3 regions of the Lelliottia sp. EB106-05-01-XG201 genome follow, and region 2 is predicted to be linked to each of the others. Evidence: predicted binding sites of a transcription regulator. Region 2 holds the regulator's gene; each other region holds the start of a gene.
What was found. The regulator CRP, encoded in region 2, controls carbon source genes, mostly activating them, when cyclic AMP is high. The targets are predictions, from matches to a motif close to ATGTGANNNNNNTCACAT.

Region 1 (4,207 bases), 490 kb from region 2:
TTACCCGGACCGCGTGGGATCAGCTTCGAGACAAATGGCAGCGCCATCGGGTTAGCAATCGCCACCTGACGGTTTGGATCGACGGAAATACCGCCCCATTCGAACATCCCCAGGTTACCCGGGAAGACCAGCGTGCCCTGCTCAGAAGGCGGGGTGAAGATGCCTTCATAGCGCAGCTGATGGAACATCACCCGGCACACCAGCTGGTCGAACATGGTGGCGCCCCACATGTCCGCGCCGGTCAGATCTTTCTTCGGACGGAAGCTCAGGTCAGAGAATGGCTGCGTTTTAGAAACATAGTCGCCTTTCGCCGCACCCTGCGGGACCGGTTTTTCCGGAGCCGGAACCACCAGTTTGCCGTTAGTACGATCCAGCACGAAGATGTTGCCGGTTTTTGCCGGAGCGTAAATCACCGGAACCGTTTTACCGTCGACGGTAATGTCGGCCAGCGTCGGCTGAGACGGCATATCCATATCCCACAGATCGTGGTGAACGGTTTGATAGCTCCAGGCCAGTTTCCCGGTCGTGGCGTTCAGCGCCACAATCGCGCTGGCGTAACGCTCCTGCTCTGGCGTGCGGTTTCCGCCCCAGATATCTGGCGTGGTCACGCCCATCGGGAGATAGACCAGATCCAGCTTCGCGTCATACGCGGCCGGTGCCCAGGAGTTCGGGGAGTTGAAGGTAAAGGTATGTTCATCCGACGGGATCGCGTTTGGATCTTTCGCGCCCGGATCGAAGGCCCACAGCAGTTTCCCGGTATTCACGTCGAAACCACGAATCACGCCAGAGGTTTCACGGGTAGAGAAGTTATCCGTGACCGACCCGGCGATGACGATGGTTTTATCGGTGATGATAGGCGGAGACGTCGGCTCATACAGGCCCGGCGTGGTATCCGGCATGTTGGTCTGCAGGTTGAGGATACCTTTGTTGGCAAAGGTTTCGCACAGCTTACCGGTTTCGGCGTTGATGGCAAACAGACGGCCATCGTTCACCGGCAGAATGATACGGCGAGGGCAGTCTGCCACCACTTCCGGAGAGGCCGTTTCCGCGCGCGCTTCGTGGTAAGAGACACCGCGACAGGTCACGTGCTGGAACGAGGTATTGGTGTTCAGCTGCGGATCAAAGTGCCACTTCTCCTTGCCCGTCGCTGCATCCAGCGCGAACAGACGCTGGTGAGCGGTACACAGGTAGAGCATGTCGCCCACTTTGATCGGCGTGACTTCGTTGGTCAGTTCACCCGGATCGTTCGGCTGCTTCAGATCGCCGGTACGGAAGGTCCAGGCCTCTTTCAGGTTTTTCACGTTGTCGGCGTTGATCTGCTTCAGCGGCGAGTAGCGTTGACCTTCCTGATTGCGGCCATACGCCGGCCAGTCACCGTCCGCCACCTGAGAGATTGCGGCGGCAGGGGTGGAATCGGCGCTCAGGGTGCCTTTCACTTCCTGCGGATCGTTAAATCCGGCCCAGGTCAGAATGCCAGCAGTAATCAGCAGGACAACGACCAGCCCAGCGACGGCACCGTTAGAAGGCACCACCAGGCGACGCCAGACGAACGGCAGGATCAGCCAGACACCAAAGAAGACGAGGATGTCGCTACGCGGCGTGAGCGCCCAGAAGTCGAAGCCGACCTCCCAGACACCCCAGACCATCGTCGCGAGCAGTAATGCTGCGTAAAGCCACAGCGCGGAACGTTTACGACGTAACAGCAGGATAGTCACGCCAACCATGACCAGGCCCGCAATTGGGTAGTACCAGGAGCCGCCTAACGCGACCAGCCATACGCCACCGGCTAACAGATACAGCGCGCAGAAAGCGGCAAATGCGGCTGTTAAGGTTACCAGTAGACGCGGCTGTGGAGATTTTGTTTCAGCCATAGAAAAGTACTCTGTAGTTTGTTAATTATTTGATAGCAATTAATTATAGGTATTAACAAGTGTGATCGGAATCACAAAATGAGCTTTTTGTAACTCATGCGCCAGGCCAATCCATTTGCTGGTATACTGCTGAACTTGTGAATCATTGCCGGACGTATCAGCATCCGCAGTGATAGATTGGTTTTAAATCATACGGTTAGTAATATGAAACATACTGTTGAAGTGATGATCCCGGAAGCGGAGATCAAAGCGCGTATCGCCGAACTGGGTCGTCAAATCACCGAACGTTATCAGGACAGCGGCAGCGATATGGTGCTGGTGGGTCTGCTGCGCGGCTCATTCATGTTCATGGCAGACCTGTGCCGTGAAGTTCAGGTGTCCCATGAAGTGGATTTCATGACCGCCTCCAGCTACGGCAGCGGGATGTCGACCACCCGTGATGTGAAAATCCTGAAAGACCTGGACGAAGACATTCGCGGCAAGGACGTGTTAATCGTAGAAGACATTATCGATTCCGGTAACACCCTTTCTAAAGTGCGCGAGATCCTGAGCCTGCGCGGACCAAAATCCCTGGCGATTTGTACCCTGCTGGATAAACCGACGCGTCGCGAAGTGGACGTCCCGGTTGAATTTGTCGGTTTCTCAATCCCGGACGAGTTCGTGGTGGGTTACGGCATTGATTATGCACAGCGCTATCGCCATCTGCCGTATGTCGGAAAAGTGGTATTGCTGGACGAGTAATCTCAGCGGTATTGCCCGGTGGCGCTGCGCTTACCGGGCCTACAAAAGCGTGAACGGTGAATCGTAGGCCGGGTAAGGCGAAGCCGCCACCCGGCTTTTTTGCAGGTTACTTGTGGTTAACGTGCTTGAGTTTGAGGTTGGCAATCCCGGAACGATAGCGCTGCTCCAGGGTTTCGCGGTTGGTGGCGGTCACTTCCAGGTTACGCAGCAACCCGTCGTGAATTCCGTACGCCCAGCCGTGAACCGAGACTTTCTGCCCGCGCTTCCACGCCGACTGCATGATGGTCGAATGGCCCAGGTTATAAACCTGCTCCATCACGTTCAGCTCGCAAAGGGTATCGAGGCGGCGCTCCTGCGGCATTTCGCCCAGCAGTGAGCTATGTTTGAACCAGATATCGCGAATGTGCAGCAGCCAGTTATCGATCAACCCCAGTTCCGGGTTCTCGACCGCCGCCTGCACGCCACCGCAGCCGTAGTGGCCGCAAATAATAATGTGCTCCACTTCCAGCACGTCCACCGCGTACTGCACGACGGAAAGGCAATTGAGATCGGTGTGAATGACCAGGTTTGCGACGTTACGGTGAACGAACAGCTCACCTGAATCAAGACCTGTCAGGCGTTCCGCCGGGACGCGGCTGTCAGAGCAGCCAATCCACAAAAAGCGTGGGTTCTGCGCTTTAGCCAGCTTCTCAAAAAATCCCGGGTCCTCTTCTATCAGCATTTTTGACCATAGTGCATTGTTGCTGATGAGTGTATCTATGTCATTCATAGAGGTTAACGACCTGTAACCGAGTAATAGCGTTGCGCTAATATAGGGTAACTCGACTTTTATTGAAACCACACAACGTGTGTCAGAACTATAGGTAAGTTTAATTCATGACAATCGCACTTGAGCTCAAGCAGCTTAAAAAAGTCTATTCCGGCGGCGTTCAGGCGCTGCGTGGAATCGATCTGCAGGTCGAAGCGGGGGATTTCTACGCGCTGCTGGGGCCGAATGGCGCAGGGAAATCCACCACCATCGGCATCATCAGTTCTCTGGTGAACAAAACGTCCGGCAGCGTCGCGGTGTTTGGTTATGACCTCGAAAAAGACGTGGTGAACGCCAAACGTCAGCTGGGGCTGGTGCCGCAGGAATTTAACTTCAACCCGTTTGAAACCGTGCAGCAGATTGTGGTTAACCAGGCGGGTTACTACGGCGTGGAGCGTCAGGACGCCATTGCGCGCAGCGAAAAGTACCTCAAACAGCTCGATCTGTGGGAAAAACGCGGCGAACGTGCGCGGATGCTCTCCGGCGGGATGAAGCGTCGTCTGATGATCGCCCGTGCTCTGATGCACGAGCCAAAGCTGTTGATCCTCGATGAGCCGACGGCGGGGGTCGATATCGAACTGCGCCGCTCGATGTGGGGTTTCCTGAAGGATCTCAACGACAAAGGCACGACCATTATTCTGACCACCCACTATCTGGAAGAGGCGGAAATGCTGTGCCGCAATATCGGTATCATTCAGCGCGGCGAGCTGGTGGAAAACACCTCGATGAAAAACCTACTCTCCAAGCTGAAATCCGAAACCTTTATCCTCGACCTGGCGGCGAAAAG
Region 2 (4,207 bases):
GGCGAAGCCGCCACCCGGCAAAACTCACGACTCTTTGCGCCGCAAAATCCGCGTCAACCAAATCCCGTGATGCGGACGCTGACGCCATGCCACCGACGAAATGGTGTGCATGGTGTTCAAATGCCCTAATACGCGCTGTAAATGCTGCTCGAGGGTGCTCATCGGCCCGTGGGTCAGCGTCTCTGGCGCTTCCAGAATGTTCGAATCCCCCGATTCTCCCGGCGCGTCGTACTCCAGACGCTGTTGACAGCGCTGCAATGCAATTTCACACGACTGCAAATACCGCTGCGCCAGATCTGGCGTCAACATGGTGTGCTCGCGCGCCAGCGTGGTCATGGCGTTGATATGCTCGACGATAAACTGGCTGTGCGTCACCCACAGCTTCATATCCGCCAGATAGTGCGAGTTAAAGCCCGGCTCCTGCATCGCCTGGTTCAGCGAGTTAAACAGGGCGTTGTGCGCCTGGTTGACCTTCATGCGCTGATAGGCCAGCGGCGAGGCTTTGGGATCGTCGCTCAGTATCAAACGAATCGCCTGCTGATCGGCTTCGAGCGCATCGTGGGCGTTCTGGCGTAACAAGCCGCTTTGCCATTGCGGCCACAGCCAGACCATGCCGCCGAAGGCGATCAAACAGCCAATAAGCGTATCCACCAGCCGCGCGACAATGTACTGCTCGCCGTTCAGGGTCAGGAGTTGCAGGGTATATACCGCCGTCACCGTAAACCCGACCATCGCCCAGCCGTAGTTTTTACGGATGATCAGATAGCCCACGAGCGTAATCACCAGCATTCCCGCCAGGGTGTAGCCGTCGGGAACGTGGAAGTGCAGCGTCACCCCGGCAATCACTAACCCGGCAAAAGTCCCGAGCGCCCGGTGAAGAATGCGCACTCGCGTGGCGCCATAGCCGTTCTGGGTGACAAACAGCACGGTCATGAGGATCCAGTAGGGCTTCGGTAAGTGCAGCGCGACACCCATCAGGCTCGCCACGCTGAGCATGACGCTGATGCGCGCGGCGTTGCGCAGGGCGGAGGATTTCAGCGACAGATAGCTTTTCAGCGCAGGCAGCAGCGGCAGACGTTTTTGCTTATCGGCCATCAGGTCGCGGGAGTAGAGCGGGCGCTGGGTGCGCAGCACGCGCGCGATGCGGCTAAAGTGCCATGCGCAGAACTGCCCGACCGGGTTATCCGGATGCTGGCGCGCGATTTTCTCCAGCGCTCCCAGCTGTTTATCCATGGTAAAGCGCGTCGGGTAGCGATGATACAGAATATCGTCCGCCAGCACGCGCAGGCGAGCCGCGACCGTCTGGGCGTTCCAGCGGATCACCGCCTCGGCGTGGCTGCGCTCCACCAGCTTTTGCACCTCCTGCGGGTGATGCAGGCTGACGGAGATATGCTCCTGCAGATCCAGCCCGACCTGGAAGACGCGCAGCAGGCGTTTGTATTCATGATTTTTATTGGCCGCCAGCATGTGCAGCTGCTGATAACACTGGCTGATGAGATCGACCACTTTTTGCTGGCGCGACAGCAGCGGCGGCAGGGACTTTTCCGGGTCCGTGTGCTGCGTCAGCAGGGTGTATTTGGCTTCGCAATATTCGGCGAGCTGGACGTAGAGCAGGCTCAGGGATTCGCGCAGCGGTTGCTCTCGCCACATCCAGAACCAGAACCAGTTAAACAGCCCGTACCACAGCGTGCCGGCGGCATAGATCAGCAGCGGCTCCCAGACGGGCATATTTCCGGCGAGACTCAGCGTGAAAATGGCGGCAATGAGCGATGCGGGCAGCAGGCGGGCGTGAAGCGCGCTGATCTCCGCCGTGACGCCCAGCGTCATCGCCAGCACGGTCAGAATGAGCGGCAGCGGGATATCGCGCGCCAGCAGCAGCTGCACGGCGAGGCTACATCCGGCAAACAGGCAGCCGCCGATAATCAGACGTTTGAAAAAGCGTTTGTGGGGAGTATCGAGACCGGCAATGTTGCAGCAGGCGGGGACGAGAGAAAACAGCAGCCCCTGTTGCAGATGGCCCAGGATCAAACCAACGGCCACGGGAAGACATAACACCAGAGTTTGACGTAGTGCGTAGTTAACTTCCGGGTGATAAATCAGCCTGCGCCACATAGTCGTCAGAGACAAAAACGGCGTGACATCTTGCGATGGCACGCCGGATTTTGCGGAATTAACGGGTCCCGTAGACCACGATAGTTTTACCGTGAGCGGAGATCAGGTTTTGATCTTCCAGCATTTTCAGGATACGACCTACGGTTTCGCGAGAACAGCCCACGATCTGACCAATTTCCTGACGGGTAATTTTAATTTGCATACCGTCCGGGTGGGTCATGGCGTCAGGTTGTTTCGCCAGGTTCAGCAGCGTCTGCGCGATGCGACCGGTGACGTCCAGGAAGGCGAGGTTGCCCACTTTCTCGGAAGTGACCTGCAGGCGGCGAGCCATCTGCGAAGAAAGGCGCATCAGGATGTCCGGGTTCACCTGGATCAGCTGACGGAATTTCTTGTAGGAGATCTCAGCGACTTCACACGCGGTTTTCGCACGCACCCAGGCGCTACGTTCCTGGCCTTCTTCAAACAGGCCCAGTTCACCGATGAAATCGCCCTGGTTCAGATAAGAAAGGATCATCTCTTTCCCTTCTTCATCTTTGATCAGCACTGCCACCGAGCCTTTGACGATGTAATACAACGTTTCCGCTTTTTCACCCTGGTGAATCAGCGTGCTCTTCGATGGGTACTTATGAATGTGGCAATGAGACAAGAACCATTCGAGAGTCGGGTCTGTTTGCGGTTTGCCAAGCACCATGCGCTGTTATCCTCTGTTATAAGCTGTCTCAGAGTCAAAATCGCATCCTGACTCTGGGGTTGCAATCGAATTCTTACCCGTACCTGGGAAGTGGCTGTCGCACTGTTCGCAGCCAGTAAAGTTTGATGTCCTCTGCATACATGTGTAACGTCAATGTATTACTGTAGCATCGAGACTGTTTTAGCATAGCTTTAGCCGCGTGTCTCCTGGTGTCTCGCTTCAGCATGATGCAGGTCGCCTTCCGTTGCGAGAATTGTAACGCACGCGTAATCTGTTCATAAAAATGCAACTTCGGAGTTAATAAAAATGCAAGCGCGTGTGAAATGGGTTGAAGGTTTAACGTTCCTTGGCGAATCCGCTTCAGGGCACCAGATTTTGATGGACGGTAACTCCGGAGATAAAGCGCCAAGCCCGATGGAAGTGGTGCTGATGGCGGCTGGCGGGTGCAGCGCAATTGACGTGGTGTCGATTCTGCAAAAAGGCCGTCACGATGTGACCGACTGCGAAGTGAAGCTGACCTCAGAGCGTCGCGAAGAAGCGCCGCGTCTGTTTACGCATATCAATCTGCATTTTATTGTCACCGGTAAAGAGCTGAAAGATGCCGCGGTGTCCCGCGCGGTGGATTTGTCTGCGGAGAAGTACTGCTCTGTGGCGCTGATGCTGGAAAAAGCGGTGAAGATTACCCATTCGTATGAAGTGATTGACGCTTAATTCGTTGGCGGGTGGCGCTTCGCTAACCCGCCCTACGTTCGTGCTTTTGTAGGCCGGATAAGCGCAGCGCCATCCGGCATCAAACCTCAGGCGATCTTCTTGCCTTCCATCAACCGCTGCACCAGCGGCATCATGATCAACTCCATCGCCAGCCCCATCTTCCCGCCCGGCACCACCAGCGTATTGATATGCGAAATGAATGAGCCCTGCAGCATCGCCAGCAGCCACGGGTAATCGATGCCTTCCAGGTTACGGAAATGGATCACCACAAAGCTTTCATCTAGCGAAGGAATGGTTTTCGCCGCAAACGGGTTAGAGGTGTCGACTGTCGGAACGCGCTGGAAGTTGATGTGGGTGCGGGAAAACTGCGGCGTCAGGAAGTTAATGTAATCCTCCATCGAACGCACCACCGAATCCATCACCGCTTCGCGCGAATGGCCGCGCTCGCTCATGTCGCGGGTCAGCTTTTGAATCCACTCCAGATTGACAATCGGCACCACGCCGACCAGCAGATCCACGTGGCGCGCCACGTCATGCTGCGGCGTCACCACGCCGCCGTGCAATCCTTCGTAAAACAGCACGTCAGTCGGCTCCGGCAGGGGCTGCCACGGAGTAAATGTGCCTGGTACCTGATTCCAGGGTACCGCTTCGTCGTAGGTGTGCAGGTACTTGCGCGACTGGCCTTTGCCCGTG
Region 3 (4,207 bases), 2.7 Mb from region 2:
GCGTAAGTAACTCAGCCACTGCTTAATGCGCGCCACGTGATACAACCCGGTGTCGCCCTGCTTTTCCAGACGCGAATATTTTTGCAGCAATGTGACCACATCCGGCCACGGCATGCGCGGTTCGTTGTACTTCACCACCCGACTGAGGTTGGGGATATTCAGCGCGCCGCGACCGATCATCACCGAATCACAGCCCGTCTCTTTCAGACAGGCCTGCGCGCTTTCATAGTCCCAGATTTCACCGTTGGCGATCACCGGTATCGACAGACGCTTGCGGATTTCCCCGATCGCCTGCCAGTTAATTCGGTCTGCTTTGTAGCCGTCATCTTTGGTACGACCATGAACGACAAGCTCCGTCGCCCCGGCCTGCTGCACCGCATCGGCAATTTCAAACTGTCTGTCGCCGTTGTCCCAGCCCAGACGAACTTTCACCGTCACCGGCAGATGCGCGGGCACCGCTTCGCGCATCGCTTTGGCACCGCGATAAATCAGCTCAGGATCTTTTAGTAAGGTCGCACCACCGCCGCTGCCGTTGACCATTTTCGACGGGCAGCCGCAGTTAAGATCGACGCCGTAAGAGCCGAGCTCCACGGCGCGGGCCGCGTTCTCCGCCAGCCATTCCGGGTATTGCCCCAGCAGTTGCAGACGCACCAGGGTGCCGGAGGTGGTCCGGCTCTGGCGATGCAGCTCCGGGCAGAGTCGATAGAACGACTTTACTGGCAACAGCATATCGACCACCCGCAAAAACTCGGTGACGCAGAGATCGTAATCGTTCACTTCCGTCAGCAACTCGCGCACTAAGGAGTCGAGCACACCTTCCATCGGTGCCAGTAAAACACGCATTCGTAGACCCTGTGAAAAAAGAGGCGCTATAGTAGCCGCTCTCTGGTGGCCTGCAAAGATCTTAACGCAGGTCTATCTCATCACCAGGTAGCCCACCGCTGCGGCAACGACCACAATCAGTACCGTAAAAATCGGGCCCGTCGCGAAAGCGTATAAATTCAGCTCTTCTTCTTTTTTAATATCGTGGTAACGCGCCAGCGCGCTTGAGGCATCCGCCGCTTCGATCTCTTCAAACTCCTGCTCATAGCCCTGCTGTTTCAGGTGCGATGCGGCATCCGTATCGCCTTTCCTGACTGTCGAAATCTGTGTACCTTTCCTGAAAAAGATGAAATTTGACATACAAAGCCCCTGTCCATAAGAGTGGATTTATCATATCACTGCTTCAAAAATAGTCACCGCAACTACACTGTTTTGACAGGCTTTTACAATGAATCCTATGGAAACGCCCGACGTTCCAAAAGGGAATGTCTGGTATGCTCAAAATTCATGTTGTGATCCGTAGCACGTTTCTATGTTTAATTGTATGATGAATGCGTTCCCCCAAGGACTATCACCATGAGCAAAACTCTCAATATCATCTGGCAGTACCTGCGCGCGTTCGTGCTGATTTATGCCTGCCTGTACGCAGGGATTTTTATTTCATCTCTGCTGCCTATCACTATTCCCGGCAGCATTATCGGCATGCTGATTCTGTTTTTACTGCTGGCGCTGCAAATTCTGCCCGCCAAATGGGTCAATCCTGGCTGCTTCGTGCTAATCCGCTATATGGCGCTGCTGTTTGTGCCGATCGGCGTCGGGGTGATGCAATATTACGATCTGCTTAAAGCCCAGTACGGTCCGATCCTGGTTTCCTGTGCCGTGAGTACGCTGGTGGTGTTCCTGGTAGTGAGCTGGAGTTCGCATCTGGTGCATGGCGAACGCAAAGTGGTTGGGCAGAAAGGAAGTCAAAAATGATGGCCAATATCTGGTGGTCGCTGCCGCTGACCTTAGTGGTATTTTTCGCCGCACGAAAACTTGCCGCGCGTTTCAAGATGCCGCTGCTCAACCCGCTGCTGGTGGCGATGGTAGTGATTATTCCCTTCCTGCTGCTGACGGGGATTCCGTACGAGCGCTATTTCGCGGGCAGCAAAATTCTCAACGATTTGCTGCAGCCCGCCGTGGTGGCGCTGGCCTTCCCGCTGTATGAACAGCTGCACCAGATCCGCGCGCGCTGGAAGTCGATCATCACCATTTGCCTGATCGGCAGCGTCGTCGCCATGGTGACGGGCACGTCGGTTGCCCTGCTGATGGGCGCATCGCCGCAAATCGCCGCCTCTATTCTGCCGAAATCCGTGACCACACCGATTGCGATGGCCGTGGGCGGCAGTATCGGCGGGATCCCGGCGATCAGCGCGATGTGCGTTATTTTTGTCGGTATTTTGGGCGCGGTATTCGGTCATACCCTGCTAAATTTAATGCGTATCCGCACCAAAGCCGCCCGCGGACTGGCGATGGGGACGGCCTCGCACGCCCTGGGCACGGCACGCTGCGCCGAGCTGGACTATCAGGAAGGCGCGTTCAGCTCGCTGGCGCTGGTGATTTGCGGGATCATGACCTCGCTGATTGCCCCGTTCCTGTTCCCGATAATTCTGGCGGTGGTGGGCTAAAATTTGCGATGCGTCGCGCAAATTTCATTTTGTTTTCATAAGTTGCATACATAATGAGAAGTGGATCACATATAAAGCGCTATCGGCTCCGTACACTACCGATCCATTAACCTTTATGAGGCATTGCCATGCACCCACGTTTTCAAACTGCTTTTGCCCAGCTCGCAGAGAATTTGCAATCAGCCCTGGCTCCGGTTCTGGCGGATACGCACTTCCCCGCCCTGCTGACTGCGGAGCAGGTCACGACGCTTAAACAGGCAACGGGACTGGACGAAGACGCGCTGGCTTTCGCACTGCTGCCGCTGGCTGCCGCCTGCGCCAGAGCCGATCTCTCCCATTTCAACGTTGGCGCTATTGCGCGCGGCGTGAGCGGGACCTGGTATTTCGGCGGGAACATGGAGTTCCTGGGTGCGACCATGCAACAGACCGTCCACGCGGAGCAAAGCGCCATCAGCCATGCCTGGCTGCGCGGTGAAAAAGCGCTGCAGGCCATCACCGTGAACTACACCCCTTGCGGTCACTGCCGCCAGTTCATGAATGAGCTGAATAGCGGGCTGGAGCTGCGCATCAACCTGCCGGGTCGCGAGCCGCATACGCTGGGTGACTACCTGCCGGACGCCTTTGGTCCGAAAGATCTGGATATCAAAACCCTGCTGATGGACGACCAGGATCACGGCTACGCCCTGACCGGCGATGAGCTGGCGCAAGCGGCCATCAAGGCGGCGAACAAAAGCCACACCCCGTACAGCAAATCGCCGAGCGGCGTGGCGCTGGAACTGCGTGATGGCAAAATTTTCTCCGGGAGCTATGCGGAAAACGCTGCCTTCAACCCGACGCTGCCTCCGCTGCAAGGCGCACTGAACCTGCTGAGCCTGAACGGCTACGACTATCCGGATATCCAGCGCGCGATTCTGGCTGAAATTGCCGATGCGCCGCTGATCCAGTGGGACGCCACCGCCGCGACGCTGAAAGCGCTCGGCTGCACCAGTATCGACCGTCAGCTTCTGTCCTGATTCTCCTGTGCGGGCAGAAATGCCCGCCCTGCTGATGAAAATCCCCCCAATCAAACCGCTGTTTCTTGCGCTTACCAGGCGGGTAAAGTAGCCTGAGTAAAATTTCCCTCCACGGAACGAGCCATCTTCATGTTAAAGCGCGTGTTTTACAGCCTGTTTGTCCTGGTCGGCATTCTGCTGTTGACGGTGCTCGGCCTCGACCGCTGGATGAGCTGGAAAACCGCCCCCTATATCTTTGACGATCTGCAGGATTTGCCTTATCGGCAGGTCGGCGTGGTGCTGGGCACCGCCAAATATTATCGCACCGGCGTGATTAACCAGTATTACCGCTACCGCATTCAGGGCGCGCTGAACGCCTACAATAGCGGCAAGGTTAATTACCTGCTGCTGAGCGGGGATAACGCCCTGCAGAGCTATAACGAGCCGATGACCATGCGCAAAGATTTGATTGCCGCAGGCGTCGATCCGGCAGATATCGTGCTCGACTACGCCGGGTTCCGCACCCTGGATTCCATCGTCCGCACACGTAAGGTCTTCGATACTAACGATTTTATCATCATCACTCAGCGCTTCCACTGCGAGCGAGCGCTGTTTATCGCGCTGCATATGGGCATTCAGGCCCAGTGCTATGCGGTGCCTTCTCCGAAAGACATGTGGAGCGTTCGCGTGCGTGAGTTTGGTGCGCGCTTCGGGGCGCTGGCGGAT

Region 1: a site for CRP is predicted at 1,931-1,948, ahead of hpt (hypoxanthine phosphoribosyltransferase). Genes of this name have one in related genera too.
Region 3: a site for CRP is predicted at 2,543-2,560, ahead of cdd (cytidine deaminase). Genes of this name have one in related genera too.

Annotation. Positions count from the first base shown of each region.
Region 1 is NZ_JBYTDV010000001.1:3,834,923-3,839,129, reverse strand. Features, by position in the region: gene AC3WS9_RS17955 (glucose/quinate/shikimate family membrane-bound PQQ-dependent dehydrogenase) at 1-1,871, opposite strand, end outside; gene hpt (hypoxanthine phosphoribosyltransferase) at 2,076-2,612, shown strand; gene can (carbonate dehydratase) at 2,719-3,381, opposite strand; gene AC3WS9_RS17940 (ABC transporter ATP-binding protein) at 3,489-4,207, shown strand, end outside.
Region 2 is NZ_JBYTDV010000001.1:4,325,798-4,330,004, reverse strand. Features, by position in the region: gene AC3WS9_RS20315 (YccS/YhfK family putative transporter) at 25-2,112, opposite strand; gene crp (cAMP-activated global transcriptional regulator CRP) at 2,171-2,803, opposite strand; gene AC3WS9_RS20305 (OsmC family protein) at 3,110-3,514, shown strand; gene AC3WS9_RS20300 (phosphoribulokinase) at 3,601-4,207, opposite strand, start outside.
Region 3 is NZ_JBYTDV010000001.1:1,594,851-1,599,057, reverse strand. Features, by position in the region: gene dusC (tRNA dihydrouridine(16) synthase DusC) at 1-843, opposite strand, end outside; gene AC3WS9_RS07450 (hypothetical protein) at 916-1,182, opposite strand; gene AC3WS9_RS07445 (CidA/LrgA family protein) at 1,399-1,797, shown strand; gene AC3WS9_RS07440 (CidB/LrgB family autolysis modulator) at 1,794-2,489, shown strand; gene cdd (cytidine deaminase) at 2,618-3,502, shown strand; gene sanA (outer membrane permeability protein SanA) at 3,632-4,207, shown strand, end outside.